Regions from separate parts of the Cryobacterium mannosilyticum genome, predicted to be linked through region 2. Evidence: predicted binding sites of a transcription regulator. Region 2 holds the regulator's gene; each other region holds the start of a gene.

Region 1 (7,125 bases), on a different contig from region 2:
CTGTCCGATGCTCAAGAGTGACGTCGCGCCCGGCTGCCGTGCCTGGGCGGAGGACGCGGGCACTAGTCGCTCGCCAGTGGCGAAAGGTCGAGCCGCGAGGCGTAGAACGTCAGCCGGAACTTGCCGACCTGGACCTCGGCGCCGTCGTGCAGCTGCGCCGAATCGATCCGGACACCGTCGAAGTAGGTGCCGTTGAGCGAAACGAGGTCTTTCACCTCGAACGTGCGGCCGTGGCGGAGGAACTCGGCGTGCCGCCGTGAGACAGTGACATCGTCAAGGAAGATGTCCGCATTGGGGTGACGGCCGACAGTGGTGACGTCGGCGTCCAGCAGGAAGCGCGCCCCCGAATTCGGTCCACGACGCACGACGAGCAGTGCCGACCCCGAGGGGAGGGCCGCGATGGCCTCCTGTTCCTCCGTCGTGACGTCGCCGTCGAGGGCGGCCAACTGCGCCGCGAACTCCTGGCTGAACGTCATCGTCGTGTCGGTGTTGGCGAAGTTTTCGGGCGTGCCCTTGCGCTGGGGTTCATTCGTCTTTTTGGAATCAATCACCGTACACCTCCTACTGGTCCAGCGTATCGGATTGAGCGGACGATTTTACCCGCGAAAGCCGAATCACCCTGGCGGCTTCAATTGCGTAGATTATGCCCGCCCACCAGTAAAGAAAGGCTCCCCAGATCCCGAATGCCCAGCCCACCGGACCAGACCACCAGGCCAGCATCGGGAAGGCCTGGCCGAGCATGATCATGGGCAGCGCGTAGAACAGGCAGAAGGTGGCGAGTTTGCCGAGCTGATGCACGGGAAGCGGCCCGAAACCGAAGTTGGCCAGGACGACGCCGAGGCCGAGCAGAAAGACATCCCGGCCGACGACGACGAGCACGATCCACCAGGGAACCAGTCCGCGGGAGGCGAGCCCGAGCAGCGCCGCGAAGATGTACAGACGATCGGCGGCCGGGTCGAGCAGTTGACCGAGCCTGGTGACCTGGTCGAACCGCCTGGCGAGGAACCCGTCGAGGAAGTCGGAGGCTGAAGCCACGACGAGCACGAGCAACGCCCAGGAATCCTCGCCGCGGATCAACAGGACGAGGAAGACGGGAACCAGGGCCAGCCGCAGCATGCTGAGGAGATTGGGCAGCGTGGCCACCCTCGAACTTACCTGTCGTTCCTCTGCCCCGCTCACAATTCCCGAGTCTACCGAGGCGCTCCCCGCAGCGGAGCGCGGCATCCCGTCAACCCGCCGATGCGCCGGTGCGGGGCTCCGCGTCGCCTCTCCCCGGCCGCGCACGGCTGGCCGTTTCGGACTTGGCACGGCTGCGCTCGACGCTTCGCCGGAGGGCCTCCATCAGGTCGAGCACTTCCCCGCCGCCTTCCGCGCCCTCCGCGCCCTCTCCGGACAAGCGGCCGAAGGTGACGCTGGTGTCGACCGTGTCGCCGGCCGCGAGCTTCGCCTCGATCAGCTCCCGCAGCTGGTCCTGGAAGTCGTCCCGGAAGTCTCCGGGCGAGAAATCGGAGGCGAATGATTCGACCAGTGCCGCCGACAGGTCCAATTCCTGGGCCGAAATGCGCACCTCCGCGTCGAGGGCGGGGAAATCCGCCACCCGGATCTCGTCCGCCCAGAGCAGAGACTGCAGCAGCAGCACATCGCCGCGCACGCGGAGCGCCCCGAGCCGGGTCTTCTGGCGCAGGGCGAATCGCACGATCGCGGTGCGGTCCGTCGCCTGCAAAGCGTGCCGCAGCAGCACATACGCCTTCGGCGATGAACCGTCTGGTTCGAGGTAATAGCTGCGCTCGTAGGTCATCGGGTCGAGTTGTTCGCTCGGCACGAACTCGACCACGTCGATCTCACGGCTCCGCTCGGCCGGCAGGGAAGCCAGGTCGGCGTCGGTGAGGATCACCGTGCGGTCACCATCGTCCCAGGCCTTGTCGATGTGGGCATAGTCCACGACCTGCCCGCAGATTTCGCAGCGGCGCTGGTAACGGATGCGCCCGCCGTCCTTGTCGTGCACCTGGTGCAGTGCGACATCGTGGTCCTCGGTGGCGCTGTAGACCTTGACGGGCACATTGACGAGTCCGAAGGTGATCGCGCCCTTCCAAATCGATCTCATGCCCCCAGTGAACACCGGTTGCCCGCGCCAGGCTAGCGGCCGGGCCCGCCGAGGCAGCCGAGTCGGCCCAGCGGCCCGCAGGGCGACCGAGCCGCTCCGATGGTCGAGCCTGTCTGGACCCCTGAATATATCTTCGAAAAAGTTATTCACAAGTAGTGACAAACGCTCACATTTGTGTTCGCATTTTGGTATCTTCGTGGCATGGACTCACCGGCAGAGCAACTCAGACAGGCAGCGGATGCCGTCGCCCGCCTGGGCTGCTCCAGCGCCGACTACGAGGCCCTGACGGATGCCGCGGCGCTGGCCGGTCAAAAAGACATCGCCACCGCACGCCGGTTGCTGGAGACCCGGGCCGCGTGGATGGCTGCGACCATCGCCGATCGCTCCCGCCCGGAGCTGGGCCATTCCGGCCTGGCCGCGCAGCAGGGGTTCCTCTCCCCGGAGGCGATGATCCAGAAAGTCACCGGCGCCAGCAAGAACGAAGCATTCAAGCTCGTCGCCGTCGGCACGATGCTCGCCCAGGCCGAGGCCGCCGACCGGCAGGCCGCAGACGCGCTCGGGTCGCCCGGTGTTGACGGGACCGGTGTCGATGGTGGTGCGGGCGGCGGGGCTGGTGTCGATGGTGGTGCGGGTGGCGACTTGGGCGGTCTCGACGGTCGCACTGATGGTTCCGGGGCCGGACCTGTGAGCGTCCCGCCCGATCCGGGCAGCCCGGGGTCGTGGCAGGGGCCGATCGCTCGCGCCGTGACCGCCGGGACCCTCTCCGTCGACGCCGCCGAATCCATTCGCAGGGGCCTGGGCGATATCGATACGGCCGTCACAGCCGACAGACTCGCCACCGCCCTCACCCGGCTGCTCGCGGAGTCCGCGACGTTGAATGCGGACCAATGCTTCACCCGGGCCCGGCGGATGCGCGACGACCTCGATCAGGCTGGCATCGCCGCGAGGGAGAAGCAGGCCTACGACGACCGGTTCCTCAAGGTCTACCGCCTCGCCGACGGGATGGTCCGCCTGCACGGGCTCTTCGCCCCCGAAGATGGCGAGTTCGTGCTCTCCACCTACGACTCGATCACCAGCCCGAGGCGCGGCGGGGTGCGTTTCGTCGACAAGAAGCGCAAAGCCTGGGCCAAGGCCGTCCAGGACGACCCCCGCAGCACCGCGCAGATCGCCGCGGACTCGTTCGTGCAACTGCTCAAGATCGCCGGCGAAGTCGACCCCGGCCAGATGCTCGGCGGCCGTCGCCCCGCCGTGCGCATCATCGTCACCCAAAAAGACCTCACCAACGCCACCCACACCAACACCGGCACCGGCACCCGCACCGGCACCCGCGCCGTCGCCGGCGGTGCCGACACCAGCACCGGGAGCGGGAGTGCAACCCAGGCACCGGCCCGCACATCCCCCTCAACACCATCAACACCCCATCTCACCGGGGCATCTGAAGCACCGGGAGCATCCGAGACGCCAGCAGGCCCCCGGCCCCTGCCGGCGGTCAGACCTGACACAGCAGCCCCGTCCACTCAACCCGGTCAACCCGGTCAACCCAGCCAACCCAGTCAACCCAGCCAACCCAGTCAACCCAGCCAACCCGACCTGTCCGGCCAGCCCGACCAACCCGACCAACCCGGCGAACCCGGCCAGTCCAGCGAACCCGGCCAGCCCAGCCAGCCCAGCCAGCCTGGCGAGCCCGACCTGTCTGATCAGCCCGACCTGTCCGGCCAGCCCAGCGAGCCCGGCCAGCCGGGGACGGCCCTGGTCCTGGCGGCCGGGCACGGGTCCATCGAGGGCAGCCCCGCCCCGATCTCCCTCGCCACCGTCCAACGACAACTCTGCGACACCGGCTACCTCGGAATCCTCTTCGACAACACGGGCCAACCCATCGACATCGGCAGGGAACAACGCCTCTTCACCCCCGCCCAACGCACCGCTATGGGCGCCCGCGACGGCGGCTGCGTCTGGCCCGAGTGCGACCGGCCACCCGCCTGGACCGAAGCTCACCACCTCAAGGAGTGGCTCCTCGAACACGGCTACACCGACCTCGCCGACGGAGTCTGCCTCTGCCACCCCCACCACCTGCTCCTCCACAACACGGGCTGGGTCATCCTCCGGGGCGGCGACCACTACTGGCTGAAGCCGCCGGTCTCGGTCGACCCGAAACAGATGCTCATCCCCCTACCCAGCAAGACCCACCGCCAACTCGACCCGGGCACGCCGACCCGGGACCGGGACACTGACTGACCGGCAACTCGCCCCGCGCACGCCGACCCGGGACCGGGACGCGGACGGACCGGCCGCGTCACCGGGTCCCCGACCGGCAGCGCCGCCGGCGAGTGAGGTCGCCGAGATCATGGCATCGGGTCCCGGCTGGCTCGACCACTGCAAGCTCCCGGCCCTCGGCAGGCAGAACCACCGCAAGTTCCCGGCCCTCGGCGGACTCAAGTACCAGGGCGGGATCGCCTGGGGCGGGGTCGCCTGGCGGCGGGACGGCACGACATCGGCCCACTAGCCGCGGACGGGGCGCGAGTGCATGCTGGTGCCATGAATCAGGGACCGGACCGTTCGGCCGCCAGCCAGGTCGTCACGGTCGGCGGCCATCGGATCACGCTCACCAGCCTCGAAAAGGTGCTCTACCCGGAGACCGGCACGACCAAGGCAGACGTGATCGCCTATTACGCGGCCGTGGCCGACGTGCTGATCCCCCATTCCGCCAACCGGCCGGCCACGAGGAAACGGTGGGTGCACGGCGTCGGCACCGCCGCGGAACCCGGCCACATGTTCTTTCAGAAGAACCTCGACGCGTCGGCCCCGAGCTGGGTCACCCGCCGGTCGATCGAGCACTCCGACCACGTCAACGTGTATCCGCTGGTCAACGACCTGGCCACGCTGACCTGGCTCGGCCAGGTCGCTGCGCTCGAAATCCATGTGCCGCAGTGGCAGTTCGGCCGAGACGGCCATCCGCGCAACCCGGATCGGCTCGTGCTCGACCTGGACCCTGGCGAGGGCGTCACCCTCGCCGAGTGCGCCCACGTCGCCCGGCTGGCCCGGGCCATCCTGCGCGACATGGGCCTGGATCCGTTCCCCGTGACCAGCGGGAGCAAAGGCATCCACTTGTACGCTGCGCTGGATCTCAGCCATACCTCCGACCAGGTCTCCGCGGTCGCGCACGAATTGGCGCGGGCGCTGGAGGCCGACCATCCCGACCTCGTGGTCAGCGACATGAAGAAAGCCAGGCGCGCCGGCCGGGTCTTCGTGGACTGGAGCCAGAACAACGCCGCCAAGACCACGATCGCACCGTACTCATTGCGCGGCACACCGTTGCCGATGGTCGCCATGCCCCGCACCTGGCGCGAATTGGCCTCCCCCGGGCTGGCCCAGATCGATTACCGCCAGGCCAGGCACCGGGTGGAACGCAACGGCGACGCACTGTCCGGCCTGCTCACCGCCCACCCGGGTTTACGGGCAGACTTCGGCGGCGCGACGGACCCAGGCCCCGGGGCGGCCGACCGGCTGGCCGAATACCGCAGCAAGAGGAACAGCGCGCGCACGCCGGAACCGGTGCCGGCCGAGATCACCGGGACAGCGGAGGGCCGCTCCTTCGTGATCCAGGAGCACCACGCCCGCAACCTGCACTACGACCTGCGGCTCGAGCATGACGGGGTGCTCGCCTCATGGGCGCTGCCGCGGGGAGTGCCGACCGAACCGACGAAGAACCACCTCGCCGTGCGCACGGAAGACCACCCGCTCGAGTACGGCACGTTCGAGGGTGACATTCCGGCCGGGGAATACGGCGCGGGCACGGTCAGGATCTGGGACAGCGGCCGATACGACCTCGAGAAGTGGCGCGACGACGAGGTGATCGCCACCCTGCACGGCGAACCGGGCGGCGGGCTCGGTGTGGCGCGACGATTCGCCCTGATCCACACGAAGGGCCCCGACCGGGCGGAGAACAACTGGCTGATCCATTTGATGAAGGCGACGGCGACGGCGACGGCCCGCCGTGCCGGGGCGGCGCAGGGGCCGCCCCGGGCGGCGGCCGCGCGCATCCGCCACTCGCCCATGCTCGCGACGCTCGGAACCCTGGCCGACCTGGCCGACCAGGATGGCCGGCCCTGGGCGAGTGAGATGAAGTGGGACGGGATCAGATTGCTCGCCTCCGTGACGATGAACGCCTCCGTGACAATGAACGCCTCCGTGACGATGAACGCCTCCGTGACGGTGGACGACCCCGGGGCCACGGTTCGCCTGGTCACCCGGAACGGCAACGACGTCACGGATGCCTACTCGGACCTGGTGCGCGCCCTGCCGGCGGTCGTCACGGCCGGATCGGCCGTGCTCGACGGGGAGGTCGTCGCCCTCGATGCCGCGGGCAGGCCGAGTTTCGGCCTGTTGCAGAACCGGACCGGCGGCACTCGGGTGAACTACCTCGTTTTCGACCTGCTCGAGCGGGACGGGCAGGACCTCACCGAGTTGTCGTATTCGGCGCGGCGCGAGATCCTCGGCCAGGTGGTGCACGGCAACGCCGACGTCCAGGTGCCGCCGGCCTTCGACGGCGATGCGGCGGCGGCCCTGCGAGCGAGCCGGGAGCTCGGCCTGGAGGGCATCGTCGCCAAACGGCTGGACGGCCGCTATGAGCCGGGCCGCAGGTCCCGGTCCTGGATCAAGATCAAGCACCATGCGACCCAGGAGGTCGTGGTCGGCGGGTGGCGCCCCGGCCGGGGCCACCGGTCCGGCTCGATCGGATCGCTGCTGGTCGGGATTCCGCACGGCGGCACCCTCGCCTACGCCGGCCGGGTCGGCACGGGGTTCCGTGATCTGGACCTTGAGGAGATCATGGCGAGGCTCGGGCCGATCGCCACGACCGCGAGCCCCTTCGCCGAGGTTCCCGCGGCTGACGCCGGTGACGCGAACTGGGTGCGGCCGATCCTCGTCGGCGAGGTGGAGTTCGCGGAGTGGACGGAGGCGGGGCGGCTCCGGCACCCCGTTTGGCGAGGCTGGCGCCCGGAAAAGTCGCCCGCCGACGTGGT
Region 2 (7,125 bases):
AGTCGGGTGACGGTGCCAGGCCATTCGCCCAGGCCCTCGGTGTCGACGCCGCGTTCGACGCCGTGTTCGAACAGAACCTGCATCCCCACGCAGATCCCGAGGACCGGGCGGCCGCCGGCGATCCTGCGGTCGACGATCTCGTCGCCGCGCACCGCCTTGAGGGCAGCCATCACCGCGCTGAACGCGCCGACCCCCGGAACCACGAGACCGTCGGCTTCGAGGGCCGTTTTCCGGTCGCTGGTCAGCGTAACCTCGGCACCGGCCAGTTCGAGCGCTTTGACGGCCGAGTGCACGTTGCCGGTGCCGTAGTCGAACACGACGACACGGCTCACAGCGCACCCTTGGTCGACGGGATGCCGGAGACGAGCGGGTCGAACGCCTTCGCCTGACGGAACGCGCGCGCGAAGGCCTTGAACTCGGCCTCGGCGATGTGGTGCGGGTCACGGCCGCCCTGCACGGTGATGTGCACGGTCAGGCCGGCGTTGAACGTGATCGCCTCGAAGACGTGCCGCACCATCGATCCGGTGAAGTGACCGCCGATCAGGTGGAACTCGAAACCGGCCGGCTCGCCGCGGTGCACCAGGTACGGGCGGCCCGAGATGTCGACGACGGCCTGCACGAGGGCCTCGTCCAGCGGCACGAGGGCGTCACCGTAACGGGAGATGCCCGACTTGTCGCCGAGCGCCTGGCGGATCGCCTGGCCGAGCACGATGCCGATGTCTTCCGCCGTGTGGTGCACGTCGATCTCGATGTCACCGCGGGCGCGCACGGTCAGGTCGGTCAGCGAGTGCTTGGCGAACGCGGTCAGCAGGTGGTCGTAGAACGGGACGGAGGTCTGGATGTCCGAGACACCCGTGCCGTCGAGGTTGAGCGTCAGGTCGATGCTCGACTCGCTGGTCTCCCGCTGAAGGTGGGCGACGCGGGGCGAGGAGGTCGTGGGAGTCAGGCTCATTCCGACAGTTTATTGGGCCGGGCGGCGGAGTGCTGCCCGAGCCCGGCCAGTGCCTCGAGGAATGCGGTCGTCTCCGCCTCGGTGCCCGCCGTCACCCGCAGGTGCCCCGGAATTCCGACGTCGCGCACCAGGACGCCCTCCGCCAGCAAGGCCTCGAAGGTGCCCCGGGGATCGTCCACCCCGCCGAACAACACGAAATTGCTCGCGCTGCGCAGTGGCCGGTAGCCGAGGACGGCAAGTTCGGTGACCAGGCGGTCCCGCTGACCGCGGATGTCGTCGACCATGGCGAGCATCTCGGGGCTGTGTGCCAGGGCCGCGATCGCCGCGGCCTGGGTGAGGGCCGACAGGTGGTAGGGCAGGCGCACCAGGCGGAGGGCATCCGTCACCGCCGGGTCGGCCGCAAGATAGCCGACCCGCGCGCCGGCGAATGCGAACGCCTTGCTCATGGTGCGGGAGACGAGGAGCCGTTCCCGCCCGGGCAGCAGGGTGAGTGCGCTCGGCGCGTCGGACGGGCCGAACTCGGCATAGGCCTCGTCGACGACCACGATTCCGTCGGCCGCGTCGTACACCGCCGCGATCGTGTCGAGCGACAGCGGGGTGCCGGTGGGGTTGTTCGGGGAGCAGAGGAAGACGAGGTCGGGCGACTCGGCGTCGACCCAGCTCCTGGCGGTGGCCGGGCTGAGCTCGAAGTCGGTGTCGCGGGTGCCGGCAATCCACCGGGTTCCGGTGCCGGAGGCCAGCAGGGGGTACATCGAGTAGGTCGGCGCGAAGCCGAGGACCGACCGGCCCGGACCGCCGAAGGCCTGCAGCACCTGCTGCAACACCTCGTTCGAGCCGTTGGCCGCCCAGATGTTCTCCCGGGTGAGACCGTGGCCGAGGTACCGGGCCAGCGACTCCCGCAGTTCGGTGAACTCGCGGTCGGGGTAGCGGTTGATGGTGCGGATGGCCTCGGCCATCGCGGCGACGATGTCGCCGGCGACGGCGTCGGGGATCCCGTGCGTGTTCTCGTTCACATTGAGCGCGACGGGCACGTGCAGTTGTGGTGCTCCGTAGGGGGTGAGTCCGCGCAGATTGTCGCGGAGGGGCAGGTCGTTGAGACTGGTCACTCCCCCAATGCTACCGGGGATGCCCGGGTGCCCCCGGGCGGCACCGATCACGCCCCAGTCGATTCAGAACCTGGCCGGCAGGGCGAGGCGCTGGCCCGGCTGCACGTTCTCGGAAGGCAGCTGGTTCAGGCTGACGATCTCGGCGATCACGTCGCGCGGGTCCGAGGTGGGGGCGATGGTCTCGGCCAGCTGCCACAGGGACTGGCCCGACGCGATGGTGACGTAGTCGAAGACCGTTGCGACGTCGGCCACCGTGGCCGCACCGGCGCTGGTGCCCTCCGCCGCTGCGATCCCGCCGTTGAGGGCGAGGGCGAGCGCGACGGCGGCAAGGGGGATCGCTGCGAGCGTCGTGAAGACGACCCGACCGCGTCGGGTGAGGTGCAGGCGGGTGCGGACGGAGGGCATCCGGACGGCGCCTGATCGGACGGCCCCCAGGTCGAGCGCCCCGTTGCTTCCGAGGGCAGTCATTCCGATTGCAGTGCTCATGTCGAACCTCCTGTGTAAAAACGCATCCGGCTCTCGGCCGGGAGAGCCGGATGCGAACCTATGTTCCGAATATATATTCGATTCTTCGAACAATCAAGAGATATTTGCGTTGTTTCCCGAAAAAGGTGACGACACACTCGAATAGATGTTTGTTTATCGTGCTCGAGATGGATACAGTTTCGATTGTCTGGATTGAATCAACCAGACGCCACCGACATTCGGGTCTGACGGCGGTTTCGACCGCTGACAGGACCGGTTCACCGAGACGAGGAGCGACATCGTGACGCAGGACAGCAGCGGTCCCCGCGACAAGGGCGGAACCAGGCGGCGCAAGAGCCTCAGTGAGAAGCAGCTCGCCATTCTGGACGTGATCCAGCGCTCGGTGAGTCAGCGCGGCTATCCGCCGAGCATGCGCGAGATCGGGGACGCGGTCGGCCTCTCGTCGCTGTCGAGCGTCACCCATCAGCTCAACCAGCTGGAGCTGAGCGGGTACCTCCGGCGCGACCCGAACCGGCCTCGGGCGCTCGAGGTGCTGATCGAGATTCCGCAGTCGCCGGAGGACGTGGCGGCCGGCGGTGCGGAGAGCTACCAGTCGGGTGTGCAGGTCGGCGATGCGGCCATGGTGCCGCTGGTCGGCCGGATCGCGGCCGGCGTGCCGATCATGGCCGACCAGATGATCGACGAGATCTTCCCGCTCCCCCGCCAGCTGGTGGGCAAGGGCGAACTGTTCATGCTCAAGGTCGTCGGCGAGTCGATGATCGACGCCGCCATCTGCGACGGCGACTGGGTCGTCGTCCGCCAGCAGAAGACGGCCGAGAACGGCGAGATCGTCGCGGCCATGCTCGACGGCGAGGCGACGGTCAAGGTGTTCCGCCAGCGCGACGGACACATCTGGCTGCTGCCGCGCAACACCAACTTCGAGCCCATCGTCGGCGACCACGCCGAGATTCTCGGCAAGATCGTGGCGGTGCTGCGCTCGGTCTGATCTTCTCGCGCGGAACGGCCCTGTCGGTGTTCCGGCAGGGCCGTTCTGCGTTCGGCTGGCGCTCAGGCCGGGGGCCGCGTTTAGGCGGGGATGCCGGCACCGATGCGCGCGCGCACCGCGCGGGTGGCGGTCACCATGTTGTGCAGCGATTCGGCGGTCTCCGCGTAGCCGCGGGTCTTGAGTCCGCAATCCGGGTTGACCCAGACCTGGCGCTCCGGGATGGATTCGAGGGCCCGGTCGAGCAGCTCGGTGATCTCCGCCACGCTCGGCACCCTCGGTGAGTGGATGTCGTACACGCCCGGTCCGATGCCGTGGTCGAATCCGCCGGCCTCGATGTCGGCGACGACCTCCATCCGGGAGCGCACGGCCTCGATGCTGGTGACGTCGGCGTCGAGGTTCCGGATGGCGTCGATCACCACGCCGAACTCCGAGTAGCAGAGGTGGGTGTGGATCTGGGTGGCGTCGGCCACGCCGGCTGTGGCGAGGCGGAAGGAGCCGACCGACCAGTCGAGGTAGTCGGCGTGGTCCCTCTTCTTCAGCGGGAGGAGTTCGCGCAGGGCAGGTTCGTCGACCTGGACGAGCCTGATCCCGGCCGCCTCGAGGTCGGTGATCTCGTCCCGGAGCGCCAGCGCGACCTGCCGGGCGGTGTCGCCCAACGGCTGGTCGTCGCGCACGAACGACCAGGCGAGGATCGTGACCGGTCCGGTGAGCATCCCCTTGACCGGCTTCCTGGTCAGCCCCTGGGTGTAGGTCGACCAGTCGACGGTGATCGGGCGGGGCCGGGACACGTCCCCCCAGAGGATCGACGGCCGGGTGCACCGGCTGCCGTAGGACTGCACCCAGCCGTTCTCGGTCACCTGGAAGCCGTCGAGCTGCTCGGCGAAGTACTGCACCATGTCGTTGCGCTCCGGCTCGCCGTGCACGAGCACGTCGAGCCCGATCTCCTCCTGCAAGGCGACCACCCGGGCGATCTCCGCCTCCATCAGAGTGCGGTAGCCGTCGGCGGACAGCGTTCCGGCGAGGTGCCTGGCCCTGGCCCGGCGGATCTCCCCGGTCTGCGGGAAGGACCCGATGGTCGTGGTCGGCAGCAGCGGCAGCCCGAGGGCGGCATCCTGCGCGGCCAGCCGGGTCCGGTAGTCGCCGCGGCTGAAGTCCGCCTCGGTGAGCGCCGCGGCGCGGGCACGCACCGCGGAGTCTCGCACGCCGGGAGCGGTGCGCCGGGATTCGAGCGCGGCGGATGCTGCCGCCAGCTCTGCCGCGATGGCTTCCCGGCCCTGCGAGAGGCCTCGGGCCAGGGCGGCGACCTGGCCGACCTTCTGGTCGGCGAAGGCCAGCCAGGACGTCAGTTCGTCGCCGAGCGCGGACTCATCGTCGACGTCGTGGGGAACGTGCAACAGGGAGGTGGACGTGGACACGGCCACCCGCGAGGAGAACGCGCTGAGCCGTTCGGCCTTCTCGAGCGCCCCGGCCAGGTCGCCGCGCCAGATGTTGTGCCCGTCGATCACCCCGGCGACGAGGGTCTTCCCGGCCAGGCCGGGGGTGTCCTGGGACAGGGCGCCGCGCACGAGGTCGAGTCCGATCGCGTCGACCGGTGTACCCGCGAGCACGGGAAGGGCGTCGTCGAGGCTGCCATACGGTGCCGCGACGAAGATGGCCGGCCGGGCGGACAGTCGGCCCAGGGTGGCGTAGGCCCAGCCGAGTGCGGTCAGTGCCTTGTCCCGGGGGGCGTCGATGCTCTCGCTGACCAGAGCCGGCTCGTCGAGTTGCACCCACTCGGCGCCGGCTTCGGCGAGTCGCTGGAGCAAGGTGGCGTAGACGGGGAGCAGGTCGTCGAGGCGGTCCAGGGGCGAGAAACCGGCGGGGGCCTCGTCACTGGCCTTGCTCAGCAGGAGGAACGTGACCGGGCCGACGATGACCGGGCGGGTGAGGTAGCCGGCCGTTTTCGCCTCGACGAACTCCCGCACGATGCGATCGCTGGAGAGCGAGAACACGGTCTCCGGGCCGATTTCGGGGACCAGGTAGTGGTAGTTGGAGTCGAACCATTTCGTCATCTCGAGCGGCAGGTTCTCGCCCGCGCCGCGGGCGAGGGTGAAGTACCCGGCCAGGTCGATCCCCCCGTCGGCGCCCACCAGCGACGCATACCGGGCGGGGACGGCTCCGACGGTGCAGAGGGTGTCGAGCACCTGGTCGTAGAAGGAGAACGAGCCGGGGATGGACGAGTCGTCGGCGCCGAGGCCGAGGGCCACGAGGCGCTCCCGGGTGGCCTGGCGCAGGGTGGCCGCGGTGTCCTCGAGCTCGGCGGCGCTGGTCGTGCCGGCCCAGAACGACTCGACGGCCTTCTTGAGCTGGCGGCGGGGGCCGATCCGCGGGTAGCCGAGGATGGTTCCGGCAGGGAATGGGGAGGTGGCGGTCATGGGGTGTCCTTTGCGGGGTGGGATCGTGCCTCGGATGGTGCGGGGCTTTTCGGTGCGGGCAGTGCCTGTGCCCGCACGATTTCGGGCGCGACGGTATCTCCGAGGCGCGTGCGGGCCGTTCGGTGGGAGGGGAAAGGAAGAGGGTGACGCCCGGAACGGGTCGCGGCGGGGCCGATCTACACGGTCGCCGGCAGCTTCGTCGGCGCCGAGACCGGAGCCGTGAGCAGTCCGCAGCCGCCGAGCACCTCGAGCACGGTCTCGTGCTCGTTGAAGGCGTAGAGGTGCAGCCCGGGAGCCCCGCCGGCGATCACCTGGCCGGCGAGGTCGATGGCGTGCTGGATGCCGATCTCACGCTGGCCTTCCTTGGTCGGTTCGATCTCGAGCCGGATCGACAGGTCGGAGGGCATTGGTTCGCCGGACAGCTCGATGATGCGGCGCAGTCTCGCCGGGCTCGTCACCGGCATGATGCCGGGAAGGAGCGGGAAGAGGACGCCGGCCTCCCTGGCGCGCTGGGCGAAGCAAAGGTAGTCGTCGGCATGGAAGAACAGCTGCGTGATGCCGAGGTTCGCCCCCGCCGCCTGCTTGGCGAGCAGGGTGTCGATGTCCTGCGCCGAGGACCGGGAGCGCGGGTGCCCGTTCGGGAACGCCGCCACGGCGATGCGCACCTTCTCGCGCCCGGGCTTCACGGCGCGGGCGGCCGGGATGCCGGGGATGATCGACTCCCGGTACGGTGATTTCTCGGCCTGGACCCGGTGGATGAGCTGCACGAGTTCGGCGGCGCTGCCGAAGTCACCGAGGAACGCCTCGCCCTCCTTCGCTCCCGCCGGGGGGTCGCCGCGCAGCGCGAGGAAGCTGCGCACTCCCGCGTCGAGGAACTCACGGATCAGCCGGTTCGCCTCCTCATGGGTGGAGCCGACGCAGGTGAGGTGGGCCATGGCCTCGACGTTCGTGGTGCGCAGGATCCGGCTGAGCACGTCGAGCGAGGATCGGCGGGAGGACCCGTTGGCACCGTAGGTGACCGAGAGGAAGTCGGGGCCGGCCGCGGCGAGCCGCTCGATCGTCGTCTCGAGAGCGGATGCGGCCGCATCCGTCCTGGCCGGATAGAGCTCGAAGGAGAACGGGATTCGACCGGGACAGGCCGGGTCCGACGTCTTCTGCATGTGCACCTCATTCGACAGTTGC
Region 3 (7,125 bases), on a different contig from region 2:
CCAGAACGGTTCGCCCCGCGTTGCCGGAGGATGCCCGAGCACGCGGCCGGCCTCGGCTCGGACGAGCCGCACGATCGGCCAGTCGGGATCGGCCTCGAACGCCGCACGCGCCACCAGCCGGGTCAGGCGAAAACGGAAGTCCGCGGTGCGCTGGGCGATGACCGTGAGCAGCCCCTGCAACTCTGCCTCGACGTCGTCGGGTGTCTCGCCGGGCAGCGTGCGCCGCTCGATCGTGAGCGTGCAGGCCGCGGCGACGGTGGCGGCATCCGTGCCCCCGCGGATCTTGGAGACCCGCACGGTGCCGTGCCCGAGGAGCGGATGGCCCGGACCTGCCTCGATCTGCTCGCGCAGGCCGTCGAGGGCCCGGAGCACGAGACCGGCGTGCGCGATCGCGTCGATGCCCCGCTCCGGCTGGGAGCCGTGCGCAGCCAGCCCGGTGAGCTCGAGCTCGAACCAGGCGAAGCCGCGGTGGGCGAGGGTCAGGCAGAGCTCGCTCGGTTCGGCCACGATCGCCGCGTCGGCCCGGAAGCCGCGCAGCACCTCCATGGTGCCGAGGCTGCCGAACTCCTCGTCGGCGACGAGGGTGACGAGCACGTCACCGGAGAGCCCGGCGGCGGACGCCCGCGCCGCCGCCACGAGGATCGCCGCCACGCCACCCTTCATGTCGAAGGCGCCGCGGCCGAGCACCCGGCCGCCGCTCCGCTCCCCGGAAAACGGGTCGCCGCTGTAGCCCGCAACGCCCACGGTGTCGAGGTGGCCGTTGAGCATGAGGGAACGGCCGCCGCCGCTCCCGCGGAAGATGGCGACGATCGAGGGTCGCCCCGGGCGTTCCTCGAGGCGGTGCACCTCGAAGCCGTGGCCCGCGAGCCAGCGCGCGCACCGGTCCGCGATCGCCGCCTCCCCGGCCGCGCCGGGCACGAGATCGGGATTGACCGAGTCGATGCCGATAAACCGCCGCATCAGGTCGATCGGGTCGTCGACTACGCCAATCCAGGCCCCACTCTGCTCGTCGGTCACGGGTCGAATCTACCGGCGGCCGACGCGATCACGGAGGATGCATCGGTAGCATGTGGCATGAGAAGTGAGACGGATGGCACCACGAATGGCACAGTGACGGATGCCCCGCCGCTGATCTCCTGGGGACTCCTGCCTGCCGGGCTGCTGTCCGCGTCGGCGGTCGTGCTTTTCGGGGTGCGTGCGGCCGTCCCCGGTTACACGCTGCTGATCGCCGCCCTGGCACTGGCCTTCGTCGTGAACCGGGCGCTGTTCAAGGACCTGCTCCTGCTCGCGCTCGGCCTGGTGATCATCAGCACGATCTCGGTCGAGGCCAACATCGACTACCCGAACATGGCGTTGATGGGCACCGTGCTCACCCTCTCGGTGCTCGTGCCCTATCTGATCTCGCGCTTCGGCTTCCGCGACCACGCGATCCGGTTCCCGATTCGCACCGGTCAGCGCTGGAGCACCCTCGAGCGCTGGTATCTCGTGATGGTCGTCGGCCTCGGCTACGCCATCCTGCCGACCTATTTCATCCGATCGGGCGCCTACCAGAACTGGCCGGCCGTCACGGTCCCCGATGAGATCGCACGCCTCTTCGTGGGCGTCGGCTTCGTCGGCATCTGGGACGAGCTGTTCTTCATCTGCGTCGCCTTCACCCTGCTCCGGCGCCATTTCCCGGACTGGCAGGCGAACCTGTTGCAGGCGGTGATCTTCTGTTCCTTCCTCTGGGAACTCGGCTACCAGAGCTGGGGGCCCCTGATGACCTTCCCCTTCGCCCTGCTGCAGGGTTACACGTTCAAACTCACCAGGTCACTCACTTACGTCGTCTGCGTGCACCTGCTCTTCGACGTGGTCGTATTCCTCGTGATCGTGCACGCCCACACCCGGGAGTGGCTGCCGATCTTCCTCTACTGAACGTCCACCGGGAGCCCGCGCCTGCCGAGACCCCGCCCCGCCGCCCGTCGGGCCCCCGGACCTCGCAGTTGTCGAGCTCGTCGAGGCCCCGCGGCCAAGATTTCGATGACCTCAGTCTCGCGGGCAGTCCAGGCTGAGCCGGCCGGTCAGTCCGTGTCCCGGTCCCGGGTGGGCGTGCCCGGGTCGAGTTGGCGGTGGGTCTTGCTGGGGAGGGGGATGAGCGTTTGTGCCGGGTCGACTGTGACCGGTGGCTTCAGCCAGTACTGGTCGCCGCCCCGGAGGATGACCCAGCCCGTGTTGTGGAGGAGCAGGTGGTGGGGGTGGCAGAGGCAGACTCCGTCGGCGAGGTCGGTGTAGCCGTGTTCGAGGCGCCACTCCTTGAGGTGGTGGGCTTCGGTCCAGGCGGGTGGCCGGTCGCACTCGGGCCAGACGCAGCCGCCGTCGCGGGCGCCCATAGCGGTGCGTTGGGCGGGGGTGAAGAGACGTTGTTCCCTGCCGACATCGATGGGTTGGCCCGTGTTGTCGAAGAGGATTCCGAGGTAGCCGGTGTCGCAGAGTTGTCGTTCGACGGTGGCCAGGGAGATCGGAGCAGGACTGCCCTCGATGGACCCGTGCCCGGCCGCGAGGACCACGGCCGTCCCCGGCCGGCCGGGCTCGCTGGATTGCCCGGTTTGGCCGGCTTGGCTGGCATGGCCGGTTTGGTCGGCATGGCCGGTTTGGCCTGCTTGGCTGGCATGGCCGGTTTGGCCTGCTTGGCTGGCATGGCCGGTTTGGCCTGCTTGGCTGGCATGGCCGGGTTCGCCGGGTGCGCTCGATTGGCCGGATAGATCGGGCTCGCTGGGTTGGCCAGATAGATCAGGCTCGCTGGGTTGGCTGGGTTGGCCAGGCTCGCTGGGGTGGCCAGGCTCGCTGGGGTGGCCAGGCTGGCTGGGTTGGCCAGGCTGGCTGGAGGGAGCGGCTGTGTCAGGTCTGACCGCTGGAATAGGCCGGAGGAGTGACCTGCCCGGCGCTCCCAGCGCTTCAGGTGCTGCGGTGGCGTCGGGTTCTGACGGTGTTACTGGTATTGAGGGGGACGTGCCGGCCGGTGCCGGGGTTGCACTCCCGCTCCCGGTGCTGGTGCCGGCACCGGTGTTGGTGCGGCTAGTGGCGTTGGCGAGGTCTTTTTGGGTGACGATGATGCGCACGGCGGGGCGGCGGCCGCCGAGCATCTGGCCGGGGTCGACTTCGCCGGCGATCTTGAGTAGTTGCACGAACGAGTCCGCGGCGATCTGCGCGGTGCTGCGGGGGTCGTCCTGGACGGCCTTGGCCCAGGCTTTGCGCTTTGGGTCGACGAAGCGCACCCCGCCGCGTCTGGGGCTGGTGATCGAGTCGTAGGTGGAGAGCACGAACTCGCCATCTTCGGGGGCGAAGAGCCCGTGCAGGCGGACCTTGCCGTCGGCGAGGCGGTAGACCTTGAGGAACCGGTCGTCGTAGGCCTGCTTCTCCCTCGCGGCGATGCCGGCCTGGTCGAGGTCGTCGCGCATCCTTCGGGCGCGGGTGAAGCATTGGTCCGCGTTCAACTGACCGGCTTCGGCGAGGAGCCGGGTGAGGGCGGTGGCGAGTCTGTCGGCGGTGACGGCGGTATCGATATCGCCCAGGCCCTTCCGGATCGATTCGGCGGCGTCGACGGAGAGGGTGCCGGCGGTCACGGCGCGAGCGATCGGCGCCTGCCACGACACCGCACCGGCCGGATCGGGCGGGAAACTACCCGGGCCGCCCGAGTCGCCGCCCGCACCACCATCGACACCGGTCCCGTCGCCGCCGGCCCCGTCGCCGCCGGCCCCGTCAGCGCCGGTCCCGCCAGCGCCGGTCCCGTCAACACCGGGCGACCCGAGCGCGTCTGCGGCCTGCCGGTCGGCGGCCTCGGCCCGGGCGAGCATCGTGCCGACGGCGACGAGCTTGAATGCTTCGTTCTTGCTGGCGCCGGTGACTTTCTGGATCATCGCCTCCGGGGAGAGGAACCCCTGCTGCGCGGCCAGGCCGGAATGGCCCAGCTCCGGGCGGGAGCGATCGGCGATGGTCGCAGCCATCCACGCGGCGTACATCTCGAGCAGGCGGCGGGCCTTGGCGATCTCCCGCTGACCGGTCAGCACGACCGTGTCAGGAAGGGCTTCCAGGTCGGCGCTGGAGCAGCCCAGGCGGGCGACGGCATCCGCTGCCTGTCTGAGTTGCTCTGCCGGTGAGTCCATGCCACGAAGATACCAAAACACGAACACAAATGTGAGCGTTTGTCACTACTTGTGGATAACTTATTCAAAGATTCATTCACAGGCCTCGACAGGCCCACCACCGGGGCCGGCAGGCGCGCCGCAGCGCAGGAATGCCCTCCTGCGGCGGTCGCTGCCGCCGTTCAGGTCGCGGTTGAGCCTTCGGTCGCCGTGGCAGAGAACCAAAACCCAGCCGATTTCTTCCAGAGTCTTCGGGGCGATCTCCGGCGGTGCACCCTTCTTCTTCTTCCCTGTGTCCGGCCCGTTCCCCCGATCGTGGTCAGGAGGGGACGTACCCGGCGTGGTCTCCCACGACGATCTACGAAAAGGGCGACCGCGTGCTCCTCGACGGCCGGATCCTGGAGACCAGGTGATGGGACCAGGGCGAGAGCCCCAGGCCGCCCTGGACGGCTCGAGCAGCGCTCCGTGGAGCCTGCTCAAGAACGAGGAAGTACAGAAGATCCTGTCGGGAAAATGACCGGGCGAGCGACCAAGCCGGTGACCGGGCTGCAGCCGTAACTGGATAGCGCCGCACCATCGCCGAGGGCGGTACCAGATGATCACCTGGTCCCGCCCTCTCCTGGTTTCTGCGCGGAATGCCTGACGGGGGGTTGCGCGCCCGGCGAACGCGATATATCGTGAGTTTCAACAGACGCGATATATCGCGATTCAGGATTGCGGCATCCGCCCGGCGGATGCCTCACACAAAGGAGTACGCAATGGCACAGGAGAAATGGCTGGTCGCCCCCGGGCAGACCAAGGTGATCGATATCGAGCTCGTCCGCAACCTCAAGGTGGGCCTGATCGGGGGAAAGGTCGACGTGATCGGCCACGACGAGACTGACACCCGGGTCGAAGTGCACAGCGTGAGCGGCAAGGACCTCAAGATCTCGCTCGACGGCAACACCCTGGAGATCGACCACCCCCAGTTGCGCTGGGACAACTTCATCGAGGTGTTCGCCTCCTTCCGCGGCACAGCGAAGGCCGATGTGAGCATCATGGTTCCCCGCGACGTCATCCTGAAACTGGGCGTGGTCAGCGCCGAAGCCCTCGTATCCGGGCTCAGCGCCGGCGCCCGGCTGAGCACCGTCTCCGGCGACATCGTCGTCGACGGCGTCACCGGCTCCCTCGAACTCAACGGAGTGAACGGCGAGATGTCCGTCAGCAACCACACCGGCCGCATCTCCGCGCACACCGTCACCGGCGACATCACCGCGAGCGGCAGGATCCCGCGTTTCGGTGCCGACGGGGTCAGCGGAAACGTGTTCCTCGACATTGACGGCGTCCCCGACGCGATCGACACCAATACGGTCAGCGGCAACCTGACCGCGCGACTCGACGCCGCGGTGGCCACGAGCTATCACCTCAACACCGTCTCCGGCACGCTCCAGCTCGACGACCAGACCATGAAGGGCGTCTTCGGCAAGGGCTACGAGGGCAGCAGCGGCGACCTTTCCGGCACCTGGCTCGAGTTGCACGCCAATTCGGTGTCCGGGGACGTCTCGATCGTGCGCCGCGCGCCGGCCACGGCAGCTCCGGCTGCAGCGGATGCCGCGACGAGCGCCACCGACCCCACCGGCTCGGCGACGGAGGCCTCGGAATGACTCCCGTCTTCGCGCACGGCAGCCTGCGCCTCTACCTGCTCAGCCTGCTCGCCGAGCAGCCGCGCCACGGCTACGAGTTGATCCAGGCCCTCAGCGACCGATTCGGCGGCACCTACATTCCCAGCGCCGGAACGATCTACCCGCGCCTGGCCAAGCTCGAGGAGGAGGGCCTGGTCACCAAGTCCACGGACGGGCGCAAGACCGTTTACGAGATCACCGCGGCAGGCCGCGAGGAACTCCTGGCCCGCGAGGGCGACCTGGACGCCATCGAAACCGAGGTGACCGACTCGGTGCGGCGCCTGGCCGATGAGGTGCGTTTCAGCGTCACCGCGGCGATGAAGAGCCTGCGCGCCGATCTTGCCTCGGCGAAACGACAGGCGGGAAAGGAGAACCCGGCCCCGCCCTCGAGCGGCGCCCCCGATTCGAGCAGCTCAATCCGCCTCGAGTCGAACCGGGCCCTGCACGAGGCCGACCTCGTGCTCAACGAATTCCGTCAGCAACTCCGCGCCGACCTTCGCAACCGGGCCGCCGTGGCCCGCGTACCGGCCGCCACGGTGCCGGAGTTGCGCCGACAGCTCGCCGAGGTGCGCGCGGGCATCCTCGCCTCACTCGGCCGCTGACGGGCCGGCGGCCAGCCCTGGTCGCGCCGCCCTCGATGGTCGCGCCGCCCTCGATGGTCGAGCCTGTCGAGACCAGCCCACCCGATCAGGCGGATCGCTCGACGACCTGCTCCGGGGTGGGGTGGTAGACCTGCGTGCGTTCCCCCGAGCGGTCGATCTCGTGCAGGCTCATCAGCTCGGAGCAGATCGGGCAGCGGGCCTCCGACTTCGCCGCTGCCTCATCGGTCGCCGTCACCGTCGTGTACGGGCCGAGGGGCGGCGGGCCGATCCAGGGCAGGAGGGTGCGATTGAGCCAGCCGACGACGCCGACCAGGCCGCCGTCTCGTTCCCCTTTACTAGTGCGTGTCATAATCATTAGTGTACTAATCAAATCCGAAAAGACGAGGCACGTACCGATGATCGAGGACACCCCCGACCTGCTCCGACTGGAAGACCAGGTCTGCTTCGCGCTCGCGATCGCCTCCCGCAGTGTCATCGGCATCTACCGGCCCATCCTCGAGCCCTACGGCCTCACTCACCCGCAGTACCTGGTGATGCTGGCCCTCTGGGGACGCAGCCCCCGTTCGGTCAAGGACCTCGCCACCGAGCTCCGCCTCGAACCGGCCACCCTCTCCCCCCTGCTGAAGCGGCTCGAGGCCACCGGGCTGGTCACCCGCACCCGGAACGACCGTGACGAGCGGATGCTCGACGTGGCCCTGACCGCGGACGGAATGCGGCTCCGCGAGGAGGCCCGGACCATCC

What was found. Region 2 encodes LexA, which represses DNA repair genes until DNA is damaged. Its sites were predicted from a motif close to TCGAACANNTGTTCGA; they were not measured.
Region 1: E3O32_RS08455 (DUF222 domain-containing protein) is a predicted target of LexA. The motif match lies at 2,226-2,241, and genes of this name have one in related genera.
Region 3: E3O32_RS07255 (DUF222 domain-containing protein) is a predicted target of LexA. The motif match lies at 4,162-4,177, and genes of this name have one in related genera.

The regions. Positions count from the first base shown of each region.
Region 1 covers NZ_SOFM01000023.1:69,930-77,054, forward strand. Annotated here, with positions in the region: gene ftsR (transcriptional regulator FtsR) at 1-63, opposite strand, end outside; gene E3O32_RS08440 (FHA domain-containing protein) at 63-476, opposite strand; gene E3O32_RS08445 (CDP-alcohol phosphatidyltransferase family protein) at 562-1,179, opposite strand; gene ku (non-homologous end joining protein Ku) at 1,229-2,104, opposite strand; gene E3O32_RS08455 (DUF222 domain-containing protein) at 2,306-4,339, shown strand; gene E3O32_RS17240 (hypothetical protein) at 4,449-4,607, shown strand; gene E3O32_RS08460 (ATP-dependent DNA ligase) at 4,640-7,125, shown strand, end outside.
Region 2 covers NZ_SOFM01000044.1:69,331-76,455, reverse strand. Annotated here, with positions in the region: gene hisH (imidazole glycerol phosphate synthase subunit HisH) at 1-332, opposite strand, end outside; gene hisB (imidazoleglycerol-phosphate dehydratase HisB) at 329-952, opposite strand; gene E3O32_RS14375 (histidinol-phosphate transaminase) at 949-2,058, opposite strand; gene E3O32_RS14370 (LysM peptidoglycan-binding domain-containing protein) at 2,122-2,544, opposite strand; gene lexA (transcriptional repressor LexA) at 2,825-3,529, shown strand; gene metE (5-methyltetrahydropteroyltriglutamate--homocysteine S-methyltransferase) at 3,610-5,943, opposite strand; gene E3O32_RS14355 (methylenetetrahydrofolate reductase) at 6,120-7,103, opposite strand.
Region 3 covers NZ_SOFM01000020.1:10,443-17,567, forward strand. Annotated here, with positions in the region: gene E3O32_RS07245 (M20/M25/M40 family metallo-hydrolase) at 1-1,017, opposite strand, end outside; gene E3O32_RS07250 (CPBP family intramembrane glutamic endopeptidase) at 1,075-1,914, shown strand; gene E3O32_RS07255 (DUF222 domain-containing protein) at 2,061-4,142, opposite strand; gene E3O32_RS07265 (DUF4097 family beta strand repeat-containing protein) at 4,880-5,764, shown strand; gene E3O32_RS07270 (PadR family transcriptional regulator) at 5,761-6,384, shown strand; gene E3O32_RS07280 (hypothetical protein) at 6,470-6,733, opposite strand; gene E3O32_RS07285 (MarR family winged helix-turn-helix transcriptional regulator) at 6,780-7,125, shown strand, end outside.